DNA from 2 places in the Micromonospora sp. NPDC049662 genome. Region 2 is predicted to be linked to the other one. Evidence: riboswitches for the same ligand, from Rfam matches in the RefSeq annotation. Region 2 holds a riboswitch; the other holds the start of a gene.
What was found. Region 2 has a riboswitch for thiamine pyrophosphate ahead of AB0J36_RS21620 (ECF transporter S component). Riboswitches for the same ligand answer to the same signal wherever they lie in the genome.
Positions count from the first base shown of each region.

Region 1: linked by a shared signal. The riboswitch ahead of thiE (thiamine phosphate synthase) and the one ahead of AB0J36_RS21620 (ECF transporter S component) in region 2 are both predicted to bind thiamine pyrophosphate.

Region 1 covers NZ_JBFAOC010000012.1:80,009-91,369, reverse strand. Annotated here, with positions in the region: gene AB0J36_RS12390 (ThuA domain-containing protein) at 1-5,073, opposite strand, end outside; TPP riboswitch at 5,493-5,602, shown strand; gene thiE (thiamine phosphate synthase) at 5,597-6,220, shown strand; gene thiO (glycine oxidase ThiO) at 6,217-7,311, shown strand; gene thiS (sulfur carrier protein ThiS) at 7,311-7,511, shown strand; gene AB0J36_RS12370 (thiazole synthase) at 7,508-8,287, shown strand; gene AB0J36_RS12365 (thiamine phosphate synthase) at 8,284-9,033, shown strand; gene thiD (bifunctional hydroxymethylpyrimidine kinase/phosphomethylpyrimidine kinase) at 9,030-9,815, shown strand; gene thiC (phosphomethylpyrimidine synthase ThiC) at 9,833-11,361, shown strand, end outside.
Region 2 covers NZ_JBFAOC010000029.1:72,797-84,157, reverse strand. Annotated here, with positions in the region: gene AB0J36_RS21625 (ABC transporter ATP-binding protein) at 1-1,340, opposite strand, end outside; gene AB0J36_RS21620 (ECF transporter S component) at 1,537-2,124, opposite strand; TPP riboswitch at 2,202-2,306, opposite strand; gene AB0J36_RS21615 (alpha/beta fold hydrolase) at 2,415-3,245, shown strand; gene AB0J36_RS21610 (AAC(3) family N-acetyltransferase) at 3,269-4,075, shown strand; gene AB0J36_RS21605 (SIS domain-containing protein) at 4,072-4,821, shown strand; gene AB0J36_RS21600 (DUF6328 family protein) at 4,941-5,444, shown strand; gene AB0J36_RS21595 (acyl-CoA dehydrogenase family protein) at 5,642-7,564, shown strand; gene AB0J36_RS21590 (hypothetical protein) at 7,903-8,070, opposite strand; gene AB0J36_RS21585 (hypothetical protein) at 8,753-9,361, opposite strand; gene AB0J36_RS21580 (GNAT family N-acetyltransferase) at 9,444-9,887, opposite strand; gene AB0J36_RS21575 (Fur family transcriptional regulator) at 9,884-10,282, opposite strand; gene AB0J36_RS21570 (metalloregulator ArsR/SmtB family transcription factor) at 10,279-10,578, opposite strand; gene AB0J36_RS21565 (metal ABC transporter permease) at 10,625-11,361, opposite strand, start outside.

The sequences.
Region 1 (11,361 bases), on a different contig from region 2:
CTTGAGCGTCTCGACGTTGCCCGCCTTGTCGGTGGAGCGGTACAGCAGCTCGTGCTGCCCGTCACCGGTCACCTCGACCGGCGTCGTGTACGGCGTCCACGCGCCACCGTCCAGCGACCACTCGACCGTCTTGACCCCGGAACCGGCGTCGGTCGCGGCGAGCACCACCGGGATGGTCCCGTTGTGCCAGCCCGCGTCGTTCGCCGGAGCGAACGTCGCCGTGGTGACCGGAGCGGTGGCGTCGATCTTGACCGTGACGGTCTTCGTCGACTCCACGTTGCCGGCCTTGTCGGTCGAGCGGAACCGCAGCTCGTGCTCGCCGTCACCGCTGATCGCCACCGGCGCGGTGTACGCCGTCCACGCGGTGGCCCCGTCCAGCTGGTACTCCGTGCTGGCGAGCCCGCTGCCGCCGGCCTCGTCGGCGGCGGTCAGGGTGACCGTCACCGGGCCGGTGTACCAGCCGTCGGTGGGGGTGCCGGACACCGCCGCGGTGGTGACCGGCGCCTTGTCGTCGGCCACCTTCGTGCTCAACCGGAAGTAGTCGAACGCGGCCGTCTTCGACGCCGTCTGGTTGGCGCCGAGGGTGAACAGACCCACCTTCGGGGTGGCGCCCACCGCGCTGTTGGTCAATGCCTCCAGCGTGGTCCAGGTCGTCCCGTCGGCCGAGTACGACGCGGTGAAGGTGTCGCCCACCCGGGCCAGGCGCAGGTACCACACCGCCGAGGTGAGGCTCGTCGCCTCCGGCTGCGGGCTCTGCACCGTCCCGGCGATCTCGCTGCGGAACTCGATCCGCCGCGTCACCGCCGAGCCGGCCGTGTTGTCGGCGATGAAGTCGAACTTCAGGTAGTTGTCGTCGTCGGCCTGCACGAGCAGACCGGCCTGCTGGTACTGCTCGTTCAGCAGACTGCCGTCGACCTTGGTCTCCAGGGTCCAGTCGCCCGAGGGCGCGGTCTGGAGGATGAAGTTCTTCGGACCGGTGTTGTCGGTGCCGTAGATGTCACCGTTCGGCACGTCGATCCGCAGCGCGCCGTCGGTCACCCGGTAGCCGTTCGGGTCCTCCCGAACGATGGCGTCCCACCGGCACTTGTCCAGCGTGCTGCCGGTGAACTCGTCCGACGGCTCGACCGGGCCGGCCGGAGCGTCCGGCGTGACCACGAACGAGTCGAACGCGGCGTCCACCACTGGGGCCTCGGTGCCGCCGTTGAGGGCGAACACCCCGATCCGCGGGTTGGTGATGCCGGCCAGCGCGGCCGAGCGGCCGACCGTGGTGAACGTCTGCCCGTCGCCCGAGGTGGCCGCGGTCAGGTTCGTCCCGTCGCTGGTGATCCGCAGGTACACGGTGTCACCGGCCGGCGCGTTGGTGGCGTCGGCAGCGTCGTTGCGCGGCGTGGCCGCCGTCTCCCGGATGAACTCCACCCGACGGCTGCCGTTGTAGAGCAGGTCCACCTTGGCGTAGTTGTCGTCGTCGCCGTACACCAGCAGGCCGGCCTGCTGGTAGTTGGCCGTCACCGGGAGGGTGACCTTGGTGGTCATCTCCCAGGCGCCGGTCGGCGCCGGCTGGAGCACCAGGTTGGTGGCGTCGTTGCGGGCGCCGTAGAGGTCACCCACGGCGGTGGGCAGCTTCAGCGCGCCGCCGCTGAGGGAGTAGAGCTGGTTCTCCCGGACCACGGTGGTCCACCGGCTCTTGTCCAGCGTGTTGCCGTTGAAGTCGTCCGAACGCGCCCCGAGGCAGGACGTGTCCGGAGCGTTGACCCGCACCGGCACCGTGGCGTACGACTTGGCACCCTTGCTGTCGGTCACCGTGAGGGTGGCCGTGAAGGCGCCGACGCTGGTGTACGTGTGGCTGGCGTCCAGGGTGGACGCCGTACCGCCGTCACCGAAGTCCCAGGCGTACGTCAGCGGGGTGTCACCCTCGGCGTCGGTGGCCGTGCCGTCGAAGGCGACGGTGACCGGCGCGGTGCCCGTGGTCGGGGTCGCGGTGGCGGTGACCACCGGCGGCCCGTTCTCGGTGACGCCGCGACCGACGAAGTCCATCCAGTTGACGTTGAACAGCGAACCCGTTCCGCCGTTCGGGTCACGGGCCACGAAGTACAGCCCGCCGCTCGCGGCACCGGTCACCGGCGCGCTCACGTCCGTGTACGTCTGCCACCCGCCGGTCGCCGGAACGGTGGCCGTGGCCACGACCGGTCCGTCGACCGCACCGGCGTGGACCTCGATCCGACCGCCAGCGGCGGCCGAGGCGGCCCGGAACCGGATCTCGGTGATGTTGGTGAGGTTCGCCGGAACGACCGACCACCAGTCGCCGTCCTCGATGAACGCGATGCTCTGACCGCCACCGGCGGTGTCGGTCGCGGCCTCGCGCTGCACGCCGGCGTCGCCGCCGCCCGTGCTCACCGGGGTACGCCCGGTGGCGGTGAAGTACTCGGCCTGCTTCTGCTTGGGCTGCAGGATCTCGATCTGCCGGCCGGTGAGCGCGCCGGAACCGCCCGCGCCACCCTTGTCGGTGTAGGTGGCCTCGAAGACCGCGAACACGTTCGCCTCGGCGCCGTGCCCGGAGGCGAGCGACGTCTGGACCGTGCCGGTGCAGCCGGTGTGCTGCTCCAGCGGGTGGGCGTGCTCGTCGTGACCGAGCAGCACCTGGAGGTTCACCTTGGTGCAGTCGATCTGCCCGTCCTCGGGGTCGGTCACCTTGACCGTGTAGCGGACCTGGTCACCCCAGTTGAAGAAGCCACCGTCCGGCGGGAACTCGATGGTCACCGTCGGCGCGGTGTTGCCCACGGTGACCGGTACGTTGGCCACCGCCGTGCGGCCCTTCGGGTTGGTCACGGTGAGCTGCGCCGTGTAGTTGCCCGCCGTGGCGTAGGTGTGCGTCGGGTTGGCCTCGGTGGAGGTCTGCCCGTCACCGAACGCCCAGGCGTAGGTGAGCGTGCCACCGTCCGGGTCCCGGGAGCCGGCGCTGGAGAACTCCACCGTCAACGGGGCCGGACCCGAGGTCGGGTTGGCGGCCGCCGCCGCGATCGGCGCACGGTCACCGGCGGTGTAGTCGATCCGGTAGACCCCGGAGTTGTCGTTGTTGCCGCCGAAGCCGCTGCCCCACTCGATCAGGTACAGCGCGCCGTCCGGACCGAACTCGAAGTCCATCGGCCGGATCATCGACATGCCGGGCAGCAACTGGTTGATGTCCACCAACGACTTGCCGTCGGCGGTCATCTGCATCGTGTACATCTTGTTCTGGTTCCACTCGCCCAGCAGCGCCTTGCCGTCGAAGTAGGCCGGCCACTTGCGGGTCGAGTTGAGGTTGGCGTCGTACCGGTAGGCCGGGCCGCCCATCGGGGCGCCACCGCCACCGATCTCCGGGTACCGCGCGTCACCGGCGTAGCCGTAGTCGACGGTGGCCGGGACGACCGGCGGGAGGTTGGTCAGGCCGGTGTTGTTGGGCGAGTTGTTGACCGGCGCGGCGCAGTCGAACTTCGGACCGCTCGGGCCGGACGGGAACGTGTAGTCGTTGTACGCCTCGTTCGTGCCCGTGCAGTACGGCCAGCCGTAGTTGCCGGGGGTCACGACGTTCCACTCGACCAGACCCCGCGGGCCCCGGTCCGGGTTGTTCGAGTTGGCGTCCGGCCCGTAGTCACCGACGTACAGCGTGTCGGTCTTCGGGTCGGTGCCGATCCGGAACGGGTTGCGGAAGCCCATCGCGTAGATCTCGGGACGGGTCTTCTCGGTGCCGGCCGGGAAGAGGTTGCCGGACGGGACGGTGTACGTCCCGTTGTCCTCCGGGTGGATCCGGAGCACCTTGCCGCGCAGGTCGTTCGTGTTGGCCGACGTGCGCTGCGAGTCGTAGTCCTGGCGACCCGGACGCTCGTCGAGCGGCGCGTACGCGTTCGACTCGAACGGGTTGGTGTTGTCACCGGTGGCCAGGTACAGGTTGCCGGCGCTGTCGAAGGTCATGCTGCCGCCCGCGTGGCAGCAGGTGTTGCGCTGGGTGTCGACCCGCAGCACCTGCTTCTCGCTCGCCAGGTCGATGGTGTCGCCGGTCACGGTGAACCGGGACAGCAGGTTGCGCGTGACGTTGTCGTTCGGGGCGTAGTAGAGATACACCCACTTGTTGGTGGCGAAGTCCGGGTCGAGCCGGATGCCGATCAGGCCGTCCTCGTTGCCGGTGAAGACGTCCAGGTCGACGGCGGTGACGGTGTTGCCGGTGTCCGGCTTGATGATCTGCACCCGACCGTCGCGCTCGATGTAGAAGACCCGCCCGTCGGGGGCGATGTCCAGCTCCATCGGGTTGCTGGTGTTGCTGTCCAGCGTGACCTTCTCGAAGTTGGAGGTCTTCGACGCGCCGCAGTCGGCGTCGACCACGCCGGCCGCCGTCTGGATGCCGCCGAGCAGGTGCTTGAGGAACTCGGGCTCGGCGTACGACTCACGGGTGTGCCCGCCGCCGGTGTACCAGGAGCGGCCACCGTCGAAGTCCTGGCACCACGCCGTCGGGTGGTCGGCGCCCATCGCGCCGGCGCCCGGGGTGTAGCTCTTCTCGTCCAGGCTGGCCAGGACGTGCACGTCCGACCGGGGGTTGGTCTGGAAGTTGTACCACTCGTCGAACCGGGACCAGCGTTCCGGCAGTCCGGCGGTGGACGGGTGGGCCGGGTCCTCCACCTTGACGGTGGCCTGCTGGTTCTGCGGGTGGTTGGCGAAGTACGCGCCGACCAGGTCGCCGTACCAGGCCCAGCTGTACTCGGTGTCCGAGGCGGCGTGGACGCCGACGTAACCGCCGCCGGCCTTCACGTACCGCTCGAAGGCCGCCTGCTGGTCGGCGTTGAGAACGTCACCGGTGGTGGAGAGCCAGATCACGGCCTTGTACTTGGCGAGGTTGGCGTCGCTGAACGCGGCACCGTCCTCGGTGGTGTCCACCGTGAAGCCGTTGGTGGCGCCGAGCTGCTGGATGGCGGCGATGCCGGTGGGGATGGCGTCGTGCCGGAAGCCGGCGGTCTTCGAGAAGATCAGGACGGAGTAGGGGTCGGCCGCTGCGGCCTTCGGCGCGTTCGGCGCCGCCTGGGAGAGCGGAGCCGCGACAGGCACGTCTCGCGCGGGGATCTGTGCTCCGGTCGGAGCCGCCTGCGCCGGGGACCCGATGAGGGCCGTCGACGTCAGGGCGAGGGACAACAGGGTAGCGGTGAGTGGTAAACGGGCACGACGAGAACGGGACACGCCGCCTCCAATGTCGCGGTGGACAGGGATCGCGGGGCCGGCTCGCCGAAGACCGTCCCAGATGGAGCCGGTGGGGACGCCGTGCCAGGGCGTCCACGCCGGCATTTTGTCGAATCGCTGAACAAATTAGTTCTGCTGCATCGATGTCCGGCAAGATGCCGGCGGGTAACGGTTCTGCAACGGCGGGCGACATTCCGAACAGGACAGGAGAAAGCACCCCGATCGATACGCCGCCTCGGGTCGATGACCCACCCTTGGCAGCGGAGGCCGAACTGTCGTACGGTGACACGCAAGTAACCCACGGGAGCCCGGTGTACCGGGCTGAGAGGGGGGCTGACAGCCCCCGACCGTCGAACCTGATCCGGGTAATGCCGGCGCAGGGAGGAGCGTTGCCGTGCCGTCCCTTGGACGACTGCATCTGATCACCGACACCCGACCCGGGCGCGATCCCCTCACCGTGGTCCGGGCCGCCCTCGCGGCGGCCCGCGCCGACCTCGTCGTGCAGGTCCGGGTCCAGGACTCCGCCACCGACCGCGAGGCGTACGACCTGGCCGCCCGGGTGCTCGCGCTGTGCGCGCCGTACGGGGCGACGTGCCTGGTCAACGACCGACTGCACGTGGCGCTGGCGGTCGACGCCGCCGGTGGACACGTCGGCGCCGACGACCTGCCGGTCGCCGCGGCCCGGCACGTGCTCGGCCCCACCGGCGTGCTGGGCGTCACCGCCCGCGAGCCGCGCGGCGCGGTCGAGGCGGTCGTCGCCGGGGCCACCTACCTCGGCGTCGGCCCGTGCCACGCCACCAGCACCAAGGCCGGCCTGCCCGACCCCATCGGGGCCGTCGGGGTACGCGACGTCGTCGACGCCGTCGACGTGCCGGTCATCGCGATCGGGGGAGTGACCGCCGACCGGGTGCCGGCGCTGCGCGCCGCCGGGGCGTACGGGGTGGCCGTGGTCGGGGCGGTCTCCTCGGCCGCCGATCCGGGACGGGCTACCACCGACCTGCTGCGGGCGCTGGCGTGACCCGCGCCGACGTGGCGGTGGTGGGCGCGGGCCCGATCGGGCTGGCGATCGCGTGGCGCTGTGCCACCCGTGGTCTGCGCGTCGAGGTGTACGACCCGACGCCCGGGTCGGGGGCGTCGGCCGTCGCCGCCGGGATGCTCTCCCCGGTCGCCGAGGCGTACTTCGGGGAACGGCGACTGACCGAGCTGCTGGTGGCCTCCGCCGCGCGTTGGCCCGCGTTCGCCGCCGAACTGACCGACGCCAGCGACGCCACGATCGGCTACCGGACCGAGGGCACCCTGATGGTCGGGCTGACCGGCGACGACCTGGCCGAGGCCCGCCGGCTGTGGGCGTACCAACAGGGTCTGGATCTGCCGGTGACGGCGCTGCGCCCCACTGAGCTGCGCGACCGCGAGCCGGCGCTCGCGCCCCGGGTTCGCGGCGGCGCGTTCGCGCCCACCGACCACCAGGTCGATCCCCGGCGGCTGGTGCCGGCGCTGCGCACGGCCGCGCGGCGGGCCGGCGCGGCGTTCGTGCCGCGGCCGGTCCGGCGATTGTCCGAGGTGGAGGCCGGAGTCACGGTGGTCGCGGCCGGTTGCGGCGCCGCCGCCCTCACCGGCCTGCCGGTTCGGCCGGTGAAGGGCCAGATCCTCCGGCTGCGCGCGCCCGGCGGCGTCGCGCCGGGCTTCCGGCACGTGATCCGGGGGTACGCCGACGGCGAGCACGTCTACCTGGTGCCCCGCGCCGACGGCGAGGTGGTGCTCGGCGCGACGGTCGAGGAGCGGTCGGACACCACCGTCACCGCCGGCGCGGTGCAGCGGCTGCTGCGCGCCGGGGTCGACCTGCTGCCCGAACTGACCGAGTACGACCTGGTGGAGGCCGTCGCCGGGCTGCGGCCCGGCACCCCGGACAACGCGCCGATCCTCGGGCCGCTGCCCGGCCGGCCGGACGTGCTGGCCGCCACCGGGCACCACCGGCACGGCATCGTCCTGACCCCGGTCACCGCCGAGGCGATCACCGAACTGGTGCTCACCGGAACGCCCGACCCGCTGCTCACCGGCTTCGGCGCCGACCGGTTCGCCGGCCCGAGAAGCAGTTTCGAGGAGGAGTGATGGAGCTGACGGTGAACGGAGCCGGGCGCAGCGTCCCCGGCGGTGTGTCGGTGGCCGACCTGGTCCAAGACGTCGCGCCGCACCAGCGTGGCGTCGCGGTCGCGGTCAACGGCGAGGTGGTGCCCCGGGCCGGCTGGCCGGCCACGGAGCTGCGCGACGGCGACCAGGTCGAGGTGCTCACCGCCGCGCAGGGCGGGTGAGCGGCGTGCCGTTCGAACTGGGTGGGGAGAGGTTCGGCTCGCGGTTGATCCTCGGCACCGGCGGGGCCGCGAACCTGCACGTGCTGGAGCAGGCGATCCGGGCGTCCGGCACGGAACTCGTCACGCTGGCACTGCGCCGGGTGGACACCGCCCCGGGCACCGGAGGCGGGCTGCTGGACCTGCTGGACCGGTGCGGCGTACGGCTGCTGCCGAACACCGCCGGCTGCCACACCGCGACCGAGGCGGTGAAGGTGGCCCGGCTGGCGCGCGACGCGTTCGATACCGACTGGGTGAAGCTGGAGGTGATCGGCGACGAGCGGACGCTGCTGCCCGACGGGGTGGAGCTGCTCCGCGCCGCCGAGGAACTCGTCGCCGACGGTTTCACGGTGCTGCCGTACACCAGCGACGACCCGGTGCTCGCCCGCCGCCTCGCCGACGTGGGCTGCGCCGCGGTGATGCCCGCCGGGGCACCGATCGGCTCGGGACTCGGCATCGGCAACCCGCACCACATCCGGCTGATCCGGCAGAGCGTGGACGTGCCGGTGATCCTCGACGCCGGCATCGGCACCGCCTCCGACGCGGCGCTCGCCATGGAGCTGGGCTGCGACGCCGTCCTGCTGGCCAGCGCGGTCACCCGGGCCGCCGACCCGGTGGCGATGGCGACGGCGATGCGGTACGCCGTCGAGGCCGGCCGCCTGGCGGCGGGCGCGGGCCGGATCGCCCGGCGCTTCCACGCCCTCGCGTCCACCCCCGACGAGGGAAGACCGAACCTGTGACGGGGTCGCCGCCGGCCGGGGTGGTCCTGTTGACCGATCGGCTGGTCGCCAGGAGCGGTCTCGAACGGGTCGTGGCGGGGGCGGTCGCCGGGGGAGTGCGCTGGGTCGTGCTGCGGGAGAAGGACCTGCCCCGCGCCGAGCGCGCCGCCCTCGCCGTCGAGCTACGCGCGATCCTCGCCGACGCCGGCGGGACCCTCATCGTGGCCGGCCCCGACCCGCTGGGCGGCGACGTCGTCCACCTGCCGGCCGCCGGCCCGTACCCGCCGCCACGCCACGGTCTGGTCGGCCGCTCCTGCCACAACGAGACCGAACTGAACCGCCTCACCACCGAGCACTACGCCACCCTCTCCCCGATCTGGCCCACCACCACCAAACCCGGCTACGGCCCACCCCTACAAGCAACGGGCCTGCGAAAGCTGATCGAGGTCAGCCCGGTGCCCCTGTTGGCGCTGGGTGGCATCGAAACCCCGGAACAGGTAACCGCCTGCGTGCAGGCAGGAGCCGCCGGAGTGGCAGTACTCGGCGCACTCATGCGCGCAAGAAACCCCGAAGAGGCAGCGGCAAACCTGACCAGCGCCTTCGAAGAGGCGGTCACCCAGAAGGTCCTAAAAGGCCGGCACGGGCGCACGGAGGTCCCCCGGTCAGGGCTGCGGCCGACCGTGCCCACGCAGGGATCAAGCCTGACCGCCCGGAGTGGGCACGGTCGGCCGCAGCCCCAAACCGCGACCACGAAGGAAAGCCAGTGACCCCGAAAACCACGCTAACCATCGCCGGCTCCGACTCCGGCGGTGGCGCGGGCATCCAGGCGGACCTCAAGGTCTTCGCGGCGCTCGGCGCGTACGGCACGAGTGTCCTCACGGCGGTCACCGCGCAGAACACCCGGGGTGTCGACGCCGTCCTGCCGTTGCCACCGCGCACGGTCGCGGAGCAGTTGGACAGCGTGCTCGCCGACTTCACCGTGGGCGCGGTCAAGACGGGGATGCTCGGCACCCCGGCCGTCGCCGACGTGGTGGCTCAGGCGGCCCGGGACGGTCGGTTGCCCCAGCTCGTCGTCGATCCGGTGCTGGTCGCGACGAGCGGTCACCGGCTGGGCGTGGTGGGCGCGGTGGAGCGGCTGCTTCCGTACGCCCGGGTGGCGACGCCGAACTGCGCGGAGGCCGCGGCCATCACCGGACGTGGCGTGGACGACGTGGCGGGGATGGTCGTGGCCGCCGAGGCGCTTGCGGCCGGCGGCCCGGAGTACGTGGTGGTCACCGGCGGCGACGTCGCTGGGGACGAGGCGGTCGACGTGCTGTGCGGCGCTGGCGTCACCACTCTGCTGCGCGGTCCCCGGGTGGACACCCGGCACACCCACGGCACCGGCTGTTCGTTCTCGGCGGCCGTCGCCGTGCGGCTGGCGCTGGGGGATCCGGTGCCGGCGGCGGTGCAGGTCGCCAAGGAGTACGTGTTCCGCGCGCTGACCGGCGGGCGGGGCTGGGAGCTGGGCACGGGGCGCGGGCCGCTGGATCACTTCGGCTGGTCCGCCTGATCACCAGGGAGGTTGTCATGCAGGCACGAGGCAAGGTGTACGTCGAGGGGTCGCGGCCGGATGTGCGGGTGCCGTTCGCGGAGGTGACGCTGACCGGTGACCATCCGCCGGTACGGCTCTACGACACGTCCGGCCCGGGGTCGGACCCGGCGGTGGGGTTGCCGGCGCTGCGTGGTCCGTGGATCGCCGAGCGCGGTGACGTGGCCCCGGTGCGGGGCGCGGGCACGCCGCTGGCCGGCGCGGAGGGTCGCCGGCCCACGCAGTTCGCGTACGCGCGGGCGGGTGTGGTGACGCCGGAGATGGAGTTCGTGGCGATCCGGGAGAACGTCGACCCGGAGCTGGTCCGGACCGAGATCGCCGCCGGTCGGGCGGTGCTGCCGCTGAACGTGAACCACCCGGAGTGCGAGCCGGCGATCATCGGTAAGGCGTTCCTGGTCAAGGTGAACGCCAACATCGGCACGTCGGCGGTCAGCTCGTCGGTGGCCGAGGAGGTGGAGAAGCTGACCTGGGCGACCCGGTGGGGCGCGGACACCGTGATGGACCTGTCCACGGGCAAGCGGATCCACGAGACCCGTGAGGCGATCGTGCGCAACTCCCCGGTGCCGATCGGGACGGTGCCGATCTATCAGGCGTTGGAGAAGGTCGGCGGCGACCCGGTGAAGTTGAGCTGGGAGGTGTTCGCCGAGACCGTCATCGAGCAGGCCGAGCAGGGCGTGGACTACATGACGGTGCACGCCGGGGTGCTGCTGCCGTACGTGCCGCTGGCCGTGGACCGGGTGACCGGGATCGTCTCCCGGGGCGGCTCGATCATGGCGGCCTGGTGCCTGGCGCACCACGAGGAGAACTTCCTGTACACCAACTTCGCGGAGCTGTGCGCGATCCTCGCGCGCTACGACGTGACGTTCTCGCTCGGTGACGGGCTGCGGCCCGGTTCGATCGCGGACGCCAACGACGAGGCGCAGTTTGCCGAGCTACGCACCCTCGGTGAGCTGACGAAGGTCGCCTGGGAGCACGACGTGCAGGTGATGATCGAGGGCCCGGGTCACGTGCCCATGCACAAGATCAAGGAGAACGTGGACCTCCAGCAGGAGTGGTGCCACGAAGCCCCGTTCTACACGCTCGGGCCGCTGACCACCGACATCGCGCCCGCGTACGACCACATCACCTCGGCGATCGGCGCGGCGATGATCGGCATGTTCGGGACCGCCATGCTCTGCTACGTCACCCCGAAGGAGCACCTCGGCCTGCCGGACCGGGACGACGTGAAGGCCGGCGTGATCGCGTACAAGATCGCCGCCCATGCTGCCGACCTGGCCAAGGGGCACCCTGGCGCGCAGGCGTGGGACGACGCGCTGTCGAAGGCACGGTTCGAGTTCCGCTGGGAGGACCAGTTCAACCTCTCGCTGGACCCGGAGACCGCGCGCTCGTACCACGACGCGACGCTGCCGGCCGAGCCCGCGAAGACCGCCCACTTCTGCTCGATGTGCGGCCCGAAGTTCTGCTCCATGAAGATCACCCAGGAGCTGAAGGAGTACGCCGCCCGCGG
Region 2 (11,361 bases):
ACGCTGACGACGCCGTGCCCGGCGTCGCGCAGGTCGGCGAAGAGGTCGACCAGCTCGCCCCAGGTCCGCCGGTCCTGGCCGAAGGTGGGTTCGTCGCAGATCAGCAGGCGTGGCGCGGTGGCCAGGGCCGTCGCCACGCTGAGGCGTCGCGCCTCCCCACCGGAGAGGGTGTACGGGTTGGCCGCCGCGAGCCGGGTCAGTCGTAACCGCTCGAGTAGCCCGGCCACCGTCGCCTTGACCGCTGCCTCGGGTTGACCCGTCCGGCGTGGGCCGAGCGCCAGCTCGTCGAAGACGGTGCCGGTGACGAACTGGTGCTCCGGGTCCTGAAAGACCGACCCGATGCGCCGCGCCAGCGTGGGGGCGCGCCAGCGGTGCGGGGGAGTGCGATGGTCGGCGTCGGCCAGCTCGGCCGAGGCGGTGACCCGGCCGGTACCCGGTTTGAGCAGCCCGCCGAGCAGCAGCGCCAGGGTGGACTTGCCGGCGCCGTTCGGTCCTCGTACGGCGAGGGCCTCTCCGGCGCGTACCGTCAGATCGGTGGGGCCCAGCCGCGACGGCAGGCCGAGCCGGTCGGCGGTGAGCAGCGCGTCGCCGGCGGCGGTGGTGGCCCGGCGCGGCGCGATGGGGTGGCCGGGCACCCAGACGCCCTCGGCGGCGAGGGCGTCGCCGTGCGTGGCGAAGACCGCGTCGGGTGGCCCGTCCGCGCGGATGCCGCCGCCGGGCTCCAGGACGACCACCCGGTCGACCAGGGGCAACGCCTCAGCCACCCGGTGTTCGACGAGGATCAGGGTGGTGTCGGCGTCCAGCGCGCCCGACACGGCGCCCCGGACCAGGGTGGCGCCGTCCGGATCGAGGTTGGCGGTCGGCTCGTCGAGCAGCAGCAGGCTGGGCCGCAGCGCCAACGCGCCGGCCAGGGCGAGGCGCTGCTGTTCGCCGCCGGAGAGGGCGGCTGTGTTGCGGTCGCGGGGGTACGGGAAGCCGACGCGCCGCAGCGCCTCGTCGACGCGCGGCCAGATCTCGTCCGCGGGTACGCCCCGGTTCTCCAACCCGAACGCGACGTCGTCGCCGCTGCGTGCCATGACCAACTGGGACTGCGGGTCCTGAAAGACGATGCCGACCCGCTCCCGGCCCTTGCGCGGGTCGAGCCCGTCGATCTCGACGGTGCCCTCCTGCTCACCGGAGTCGTCCGGCAGCAGCCCGGCCAGTGCGCTGAGCAGGGTGCTCTTGCCGGCTCCCGAGGGCCCGAGCAGCAGCACCCGCTCGCCGTCCTCCACTCGGAGATCCACCCCGCGCAGCGCCCAGGCCCGCCGCCCGGCGTGCCGCCACCCAAAACCCCGCAGCAGTACCCCCACAACCCCTCCTCCCGGTTCCCCACACGCTGTTGATCAAGAGGTTCGTGTCAGAATTCCGCCTCGTGGTGACGCGAACCTCTTGATCAACGAGGCAGGGTCGGACGAGGCCGGGTCGGACGGGGCCGGGTCGGACGAGGCCGGGTCGGACGGGACAGGGTCGGACGGGACAGGGTCGGACGGGACAGCGTCAGACCAGCGCGCGGGTTCGGCCTGATGGGAGGCGGTCCAGGGCGCCGGTGTTGGCCAGGGCGCGGGTGAGCGCCCAGCCGCCTACGCCCGCGATGATCGTGGCGCTGACGATGGTGAGCAGCGCGTACGGGATGCGGTAGTCGCCCAGCGCGTACTCGGCGTTCCAGACGAAGAAGTCGAACAGGGCCGCGCTGAGGCCGGTCAGCGCGCCGGCCAGCACCGCGGTCGGCAGCCGGTACGAGCGGTAGCGGAACGCGGCGAACGCCAGCTCGGCCCCGATGCCCTGCACGATGCCCTGCGGGATGACCGTGCCGGCCCACTGGCTGCCCAGCAGCGCGGACACGACGGCGGCCACCGTCTCGCAGTAGAGCGCCGCGCCGGGCTTGCGGATGACCAGCCCGCCGACCACGGCCGGCATCAGCCAGACGCCGTAGATCAGCGTCTGCGCCGGCGGGAAGAAGGCGAACGCGCCCTCGGTGGCGCTCCAGACCAGGCCCCAGGCCCAGAAGATGACGCCGAAGGCGACCGCGATCACCGAGGCGACCACGATGTCGATCGTGCGCCAACGGCTGGTGGTGTTGTCCATGCTGTGCTCCCAGTTCAGTGAAACGAACCAGGAGAAGACGCACGCCGCGCGTCCGGTGGCACCGGACCCACGGCGCGGCTGGAGGTCGACCGAACTCCCTGCGCTGGCATTACCCAGATCAGGTTCGAGGGTCTGCGGGCGTGCCCGCACTCTCAGCGCTGTGCGCTCCCCTGTCGGATGTGAAGTTGTCTCGCTGACGCTAGCACCGACCAGGGGTAACAGCCCAGCAGGGCGTCCCCGCGGCCGGCGCATCCGGGTCGGCGCGACGACGGCTGGGTAGGCTGACGATCATGCAGGTCGACGCGCGGGGTCTGACATTCGAGGTACGCACCGGCGGCCCGTCCGACGGCGTCCCCGTCCTGCTGCTGCACGGGTTTCCGCAGCACAGCGGCGAGTGGGACGAGGTCGTGCCGCCGTTGCACGCCGCCGGACTGCGCACGTACGCCCTCGACCAGCGGGGCTACTCGCCGGGCGCGCGCCCCGCCGAGGTGGCGGGGTACCGGATTCCCGAACTGGTCGCCGACGCGGTCGCGGTGCTCGACGCGCTCGGCCTGGACGCCGTGCACCTCGTCGGCCACGACTGGGGCGCGGTCGTGGCCTGGGCGGTGGCCGCCGCGCACCCGCAGCGGGTCCGTACGTTGACGGCGGTGTCGGTGCCGCACCCGGCGGCCATGGCACACGCGCTCGCCACGGACGGCCAGCAGAAGGCCCGGTCGTCGTACATCGCGCTGTTCCGCAAGCCGGGCAAGGCCGAGAAGGTGCTGCTCGCGTGGCACGCGACGGCGCTGCGCAAGCTGCTGGGCGGGGTGGGCGACGCCACCCGGGTGAACCGCTACGCCGACCCGATGCGCGAGCCGGGCGCGCTCACCGCCGCCCTGAACTGGTACCGGGCGATGTCCCGCGCGGACCTGGCCGCCGTGGCCCCGGTCGCCGTACCGACCACCTACGTGTGGAGCGACCGGGACGTCGCGATCGGCCGGACCGCCGCCGAGGCGTGCGCCGCCAACGTCACCGGCGACTATCGCTTCGTACCCCTGGCCGGGGTGACCCACTGGATCCCGGACGCCGCGCCCGACGCGCTGGCCGAGGCGGTCCTGGCGCGGGTCGCCGGGACGGCGTGAGCCGTGCCAGGCGGAGGAGAGCTGTGACCGCGCCCGTCGGCGGGCCGGGCACCCGTCGGTCGATCGCCGCGCAGCTCCGCCTGCTGGGCGTACGCCCCGGATCGACGGTGCTGGTGCACGCCGGGATGCGCCCGCTGGGCTACGTCTGCGGCGGACCGCAGGCGCTGGCGCTGGCGCTGCGTGACGCGCTCGGCCCGGACGGCACGATCGTGGTACCCACCCACACCCCCGACAACAGCGACCCCGCGCAGTGGCGCAACCCGCCGGTGCCGGTGGACTGGTGGCCGCTGATCCGCGCCGAGATGCCCGGCTTCGACCCGGCGGTCACGCCGAGCCGGCACATGGGCGTGTTCGCCGAGACGGTCCGCTGCTGGCCCTCGGCGATGCGTAGCACGCATCCCCAGGTGTCGTTCGCGGCGCTCGGCCCGTCGGCCGGGCAGGTGGTGGCGGGGCACGAACTGGCCGACATGCTCGGCGAGGGCTCGCCGCTGGCCCGGCTCTACGACCTGGACGCCGACGTGCTGCTGCTCGGAGTCGACCACAGCGTCAACACCTCGCTGCACCTGGCCGAGTACCGCCGTCCCGCCCTGGTCCGCGAGCGACTGGGCGCGGCGGTGCGGACTGCCGACGGCGGCCGGGAATGGGTGTGGTGGCAGGACGTCCGGCTCGACGGAAGCGACTTCGGCGCGCTGGGCCGGGACCTCGATGCCACGACGGTGGTCCGCGTCGGCCCGGTGGGCGCCGGGACGGCGAGGCTGGTACGCCAGCGGGCGACGGTCGACTTCGCGGTGCGGTGGTTCGCCCGCAACAGACGGACGGAGGACATATGACGGTGAGCGCCGGGGACTACCTGAGGGTGGTGACCGAGACGATGTCCCGGGTGGCCGCCAGCCAGGCCGAGGCCGTGGGCCGGGCCGCCGACCTGATCGCCGAGGCGGTACGCGCCGACGGGGTGGTGCACGCCTTCGGCACCGGGCACTCGGAGGCCCTCGCCATGGAGATCGCCGGCCGGGCCGGCGGGCTGGTACCCACCAACCGGATCGCCCTGCGGGACCTGGTGCTGCTCGGCGGCGAGCCGGCCGACGTGCTCGGGCCGCTGCTGGAACGGGACCCGGCGGTGGCGCACCGGCTCTGGGCGTTGGCTCCCGTACGGCCCGCCGACATCTTCGTGCTCGCCTCGAACTCCGGGGTCAACGGCGCGATGGTCGAGTTCGCCACGCTGCTCAAGGAGCGGGGTCACCAGCTGGTGGCGATCACCTCCGCACAGCATTCCGGCCGGATGACCTCCCGCCACCCGTCCGGGCGCAAGCTGGCCGACCTCGCCGACGTGGTGCTCGACAACGGCGCCCCGTACGGCGACGCGACGCTGCCGCTGCCCGACGGGGGCGCGGTCGGCGCGGTCTCCTCGATCACGGCCGCGCTGCTGGCCCAGCAGGTCACCGTGGAGGTGGTGGCCCGGCTGCTCGCGGCGGGTGAGCGGCCTCCGGTCTACCTGTCGGCGAACATCCCGGACGGGGACGCGCACAACAATGCGCTGGAGGCCCGGTACGTGGGTCGGATCCGTCGCGGGTCCTGACATTGCCGCACGATGAACGGCAGGTGTCGTGAGCCTGTTTCACGCTCGGTCGTGTGGGGCATTGGCGTTGCTGCCGGCGGCCGGGACCGCCGGCAGTACCGTCTCACCGGAGGTAGCGCGTGTCCAAGGAGACCGAGAAGCAACGCTGGCAGCGCAACTTCGCCGACCTGCTCCAGGAGTTGCGGGTCGCCCAGACCGGCGTGCAGATCCTCTTCGCCTTCCTGCTCACCCTGCCGTTCAGCAACGGGTTCACCCGGACCAGCGAGTTCCAGCGCGACGTCTACATCGTCGCCCTGCTCGCCGCGGCCGCCGCCACCGCGATGATCATTTCGCCGGTGGCGTTCCACCGGGCGCTGTTCCGCCAGGGGCGCAAGCCGGAACTGGTGCGGTTCGCGCACCTCATGGCGACCGGCGGCCTCGCCTTCATGCTGATCGCCATGGTCAGCGCGGTGCTGCTGATCACCGACTTCGTGCTGGACCGGCCGATCGCCTTCGTGTTGAGCGCGCTGGCCGGGCTCTGGTTCCTCGTCTTCTGGGTGATCCTGCCGTTCGCCCGCCGCAACTGGGGTGACGACGACATCGACGACGAGGACGACGACCCGGACACGCTCAGCGTGGGCTGATCTTCGTCGATGTTCCCGCCACGCTACCCCTGGGTAACAACCGGGGGTAGCGTGGCGTTAGTCGCACACGTCGAGCAGCCGCACCGAGCTTCGAGGGGGCAGCCGTGACCACGACACAGGACGGCCGACCGGCACCGGACGGCCCCGAATCCGGTCCTGCCCCCGAACCCGGTGCCTCGGCCGGCACCGCCGCGCCGCTGCCCGCCGAGGCGGGCCAGGTCTCGGAGAAGGAGGCCCGCCGAGTCGCCGAGGCCGCCCGCGAGTCCACCTGGGACCGTCCCAGCTTCGGCAAGGAACTGTTCCTCGGCCGGTTCCGGCTCGACCTCATCGACCCGTGGCCGCGCTCCGACCCGGACGACGTGGCCCGCGCTGAGGAGTTCCTCGGCCAGCTGCGCTCCTTCGTCACCTCCGAGGTGGACGGCGCGGCCATCGAGCGGGACGCCTCCATCCCCGACTCCGTCTTCCACGGCCTCGCCGACCTCGGCGCGTTCGGCATGAAGATCGACCGGAAGTACGGCGGCCTTGGGCTCAGCAACCTGCACTACTGCCGGGCCCTGATGCTGGCCGGCTCGGCCAGCCCGGCGATCGGCGCGCTGCTCTCGGCCCACCAGTCGATCGGCGTGCCGCAACCGCTGAAGATGTTCGGCACCGCCGAGCAGAAGCAGCGTTTCCTGCCCCGACTCGCCGCAGGGGAGGTCTCCGCGTTCCTGCTCACCGAGCCGGACGTCGGCTCCGACCCGGCGCGCCTCGCCACCACCGCCGAACCGACCGACGACGGCACCGGTTACCGGCTCAACGGCGTGAAACTCTGGGCCACCAACGGCACCGTGGCCACCCTGCTGGTGGTGATGGCCCGGGTGCCCGCCACCGAAGGTCGACGCGGCGGCATCACCGCGTTCGTGGTGGACGGCGACAGCGCCGGCATCACCGTGGAACGGCGCAACGAGTTCGTCGGCCTGCGCGGCCTGGAAAACAGCCTGACCCGTTTCCACGACGTCTTCGTGCCCGCCGAGAACGTCATCGGCGGCGAGGGCAAGGGCCTCAAGATCGCCCTGACCACGCTGAACACCGGCCGGCTCTCCCTACCGGCCATGTGCGTGGGCGCCGGCAAGTGGGCGCTGCACGTGGCCCGGGGATGGGCCGCCGACCGCGTCCAGTGGGGACGACCGGTGGGCGAGCACGAGGCCGTCGCCCAGAAGCTCTCCTTCATCGCCGCGACCACGTACGGCATGGAGACCATGCTCGACCTGTGCTGCCTGCTCGCCGACGACGACCGCAACGACATCCGGATCGAGGCGGCGCTGGTCAAGCTCTACGCCAGTGAGATGGCCTGGAAGATCGCCGACGAGCTGGTCCAGATCCGGGGCGGGCGCGGCTACGAGACCGCCGACTCGCTGGCCGCCCGCGGCGAACGCCCGGCCAACGTTGAACAGGTGCTCCGCGACCTGCGCATCAACCGGATCTTCGAGGGCTCCACCGAGATCATGCACCTGCTGATCGCCCGGGAGGCCGTCGACGCCCACCTGTCGGTGGCCGGCGACATCATCGACCCGGAGGCGGGGCTCGGCCGCAAGGCCCGCGCCGGCGCCCGAGCGGGAGCGTTCTACGCGCGGTGGCTGCCGACCCTCACGGTCGGCAAGGGCCAGAGCCCATCGGCGTACGCCGAGTTCGGCCCCCTCGCCGGCCACCTGCGTCAAGTGGAACGCTCCTCGCGCAAGCTGGCCCGTTCGACGTTCTACGCGATGTCCCGTTGGCAGGGAAAGATGGAGCGCAAGCAGGCGTTCCTCGGGCGCATCGTGGACATCGGCGCGGAGCTGTTCGCGATGTCCGCCGTCTGCGTCCGCGCGTCCGCCGAACGTGACTCCCACCCGGAGAACGTCGAGCTGGCCGACCTGTTCTGCCGGCAGGCCCGCGTTCGGGTGGACGCGCTGTTCGCCGCCCTCTGGGACAACACCGACTCGGTCGACACCGCCGCCGCCAAGCGGATCCTCGCAGGCCGCTACGCGAGCGTGGAGGAGGGCGTCGTCACCCCGTCCGCCGAACTGCCCTGGGTGGCCCGCTGGGAGCCCGGCCCGTCCACCGCCGAGGACGTCCGCCGCCGTATCCCCCCGAAACCGTAACGTTCGCGACAGGTCCCCCGCCCCATCGGCGGGGACGATCGCGGCGTTGGCAGGGAGATCGTGCTCGATCCTGGATCCAGTGGCATCCCTCCGACCCCGAGGCCACTACTTCCTGGTTCGAGCACGATCGCGGCTCGGCTCGGCGCGGCTCGGCTCGGCGCGGCTCGGCTCGGCTCGGCTCGGCGCGGCGCGGCGCGGCGCGGCGCGGCTCGGCTCGGGGCGCGGGTCGGGGCGGCGCGGCGCGGGTCGGCGCGGCGCGGCGCGGGTCGGGGCGGCGCGGGTCGGGGCGGCGCGGGGCGGGGCGGCGCGGGGCGCGGGTCGGGTCGGGGCGGGGCACGTCAGCGGGCGACCGCCCAGGCCAACACCCCGGCCAGGATCAGACCGTTGAGCACGGCCAGCGCGAGGTACGCGGCGGGCGGGATCTTCTTGCCCCGGCGGACGAAGGAGACCAGCACGGCGGCGTAGCCGAGCAGCAGGACGGCGATGACGATCAGGAAGTAGAACACCCGACGACCTTAACGGCCTGCACCCGCCCCTCCGAGCCGCCGCCACACCCCCGCCCCCGCGCCCCCCGCCCCCGCGCCCCCCGCCCCCGCGCCCCCCGCCCCCGCGGCCCGGGTCCGGTGTCCGCGCCGATCTTGCACTTTCGGTCGTCAACTCGGCACGGTATGCCCCTTTAGTCACCACAGAAAGTGCAAGATCGCGAGGCGGTCACCGCCCGATCTCGTCGATCATGGAGTTGTGGTGCCTGTTATGGGGGTTGACGGGTGCTTTGTCGCCCACCAGAACTCCATGATCGACGGGCGAGGGTGCGGGCGGGGTGGGGCGGACGTGGGGGTGGGGGTGAGGGCGCGCCCGTGGGCGGGGGCTTGGGCGCGGCTGGGTGAGGGTGACGGTCGGCGTGAGGGCGTGTGGCGGGGGTGAGGGTGACGGTCTCGGCGTGAGGGCACGTGGCGGGGGCGAGGGCGTGGGCGCGTGGGGAGGGCGCGGGGGGAGGGCGCGTGGGGAGGGTGAGAGCGTGGGCGCGGGTGGGCGCGTGGCGGGGGCGTGGGCGCGTGGCGGGGCGTGGGCGCGTGGCGGGGGCGAGGGCGTGGGCCCGGGTGGGCCCGGGTGGGCGCGTCGAGGGTGCGTCGAGGGCGCGTGGCGAGCGCGAAGGTGGGCGTGCGGGCGCGGGGTTAGGGCTGGGGGTTAGCGGGATTTGTGGCGGAGGCCTAGGTGGCGTAGTTCCAGGGCGGCCAGGGCGTCGACGGTGTTGTCGTCGCCGCGTCGCCACGCCTCGGCGACGTCGGGCGCGATCCGGGTGAGGCGGCCCAGCGGTTGGGTGGCCAGCGCGCGGAGCGCGAGCAGGTCCCGTCCGGCGGGTACGGCGGCGAGCTTCGCGGCCGAGCCGGCGCGGCGCATCCAGCGCAGCCGCAGCGGCAGCCAACCGAAGAGCACCAGACCGAGCGGGAAGATCAGCACCGCGACGGCGAGGGCGAGGGCGAGTTGGTCGACGAGGTGCTGCTGCTCCCGGCCGGCGTCGGCGAGCCCTCGGGCGGCGTCGGCGGCGCGCTGGAAGGGCGCGGTCAGCTCGTCACCGACCAGCGGTACCCGGCGTACCTTGCCGCCGGCGTCGGCGAGGTTGTCGGCGAGGCCACTGCCCGCGCCCTCCAGCTTCTGCCCGGGTACGGCGAGCTTCTGCACCAGGTCGTGCAGCCAGAGGGCGGCGCGGATCGCGGCGTACACCCAGATGACGACGAGCAGGTCGGTGAGCAACTGACGGACGGCGGTCGGAAACCGATCGGCGTAGATCTTCACGTCGGACAGCGTGCCACGAACGACGACGGCCCGGCACCCGTCGATTCGGTGGCCGGACCGGAGGGCGGGAACCAGGCGTCGATCAGGCGAGCCGCAGGTCCACGAACGCGATGGTGTCGCCCGGTAGGACGTACCGTTCGGTCTCGACGAAGCCGTGGTGGCGGGCGAACCGCAGGCCCTCGTCGTTGGACGCCAGCACGACGGTTTCGATGGTCTGCGCGCCCAGCTCACGGGCCCGGGCCAGCCCGCGCTGGTAGATCTGCTCCCCGTAGCCGTGCCGGCGGCTCTCGGGTAGCACCCGGGCGATCACGGTCGCGGCGTCGGGTGCCGGGGGACGTACGGTCGAGCAGCCCACGGCGACCCCGTCGGCGTACGCGACCTCAAGGATGTGGCGCTGGGCGCGAGCGGCGATCTCGTCGGCCGACAGGGGCGCCGTCGGGATGATCGAGTTGTGGATGTGCTGCCAGTCGCGCAGCGCCGTCTCAGCGCCCGCGGACTGGACCGGCGTGAACCGAAGGCCCGTCATCGGACACAGGTCGGGCAGGTGCCGAAGATCTCCAGGGTGTGGCTGACGTCGGCGTACCCGTGCTCGGCGGCGACTCGGTCCGCCCAGCTCTCCACCGCCGGGCCGGCGACCTCGACCGTCCGCCCGCAGGCCCGGCAGACCAGGTGGTGGTGGTGGCCCTCGCTGCACCGGCGGTAGAGGTGCTCGCCACCGGGCGGGCGCATCACGTCGATCTCGCCCGCGTCGGCCAGCCCCTGGAGGGTGCGGTAGACGGTGGTCAGGCCGACCCGCTCGCCGCGCTGCCGGAGCATCGCGTGCAGATCCTGGGCGCTGTGGAAGCCCTCCATCTCGCCCAGCAGCGCGCTCACCGCCGAGCGCTGCCGGGTGTTGCGTACGGCGGCGTTGCTCTCGCTCATGATCCCTCCCCCGCGTGACTGACCGCGTCCGCCACGATGTGCGCGACGTGCTCGTCGACCAGGCTGTAGGCGATCTCCCGACCGCGCCGCGAGCCCCGCACCACGCCCGCCCCGCGCAGCACCCGCAGGTGCTGGGAGACCAGCGGCTGCGCGGCGCCCAGCTTCTCCACCAGCTCGTGCACGCACCGCTCGCCGTCGGCGAGTTCGCTGACGATGGCCAGCCGGATGGGCGCGGACAAGGCTCGGAGCAGTTCGCTGGCTCCGTCGAAACCCTCGTAGCCCGTTGCGCTGGTCATCTTGCAACGGTAACCAATACCACCGACATCCGCCGATCCGGCACGGCTAGTCCAGCACGACCTCGTGCGGCTCCAGGGCTGGTACGAGCGCCGGCGCGGTGCGGCGGTGCCGCCTACGCCAGATCGTCCCGGCGACGGCCATCACCAGGAAGGAGGCGATCGCCAGCAGTACCACCGAGGCCCCGGGCGGGGTGTCGGCGCTGGCGGCCACCCAGACACCCGAGCCGGCGGCGAGGAACCCGAGCGCCATGGCGGCGGTCATCGTGCTGCGGAAGCCCCGGGTGACCTGCTGGGCGGCGGCCACCGGAACCACCATCAGCGCGCTGATCAGCAACACGCCGACGGCCCGCATCGCGATGGTGACCGTGACCGCGGTGGTGACCGCGATCAGCAGGTTGAGCGTGCGCACCGGGAGGCCGGAGACGCGGGCGTACTCCTCGTCGTGGCTGATCGCGAAGAGCGCCGGTCGCAGGGCGATCATGGTGATCAGGATCGCCGCACCGAGCACTCCGACGGTGATCAGGTCGTTGGTCGAGGTGGAGAGCAACGATCCGAACAGGTAGGCGTTGAGGTTGGCGCTCGTCGCGTCCGAGAGGCCGACCAGCAGGACGCCACCGGCGATGCCGCCGTAGAAGAGCAGGGCCAGGGCCAGATCGCCGGAGGTACGCCCGCGGGCGCGGACCAGCTCGATGGTGATCGCGCCGACGGTGGCGACGATCACCGCCACCAGCACCGGTGAGCGGTTCAGGAGCAGGCCTGCGCCGACACCCGTCAACGCCACGT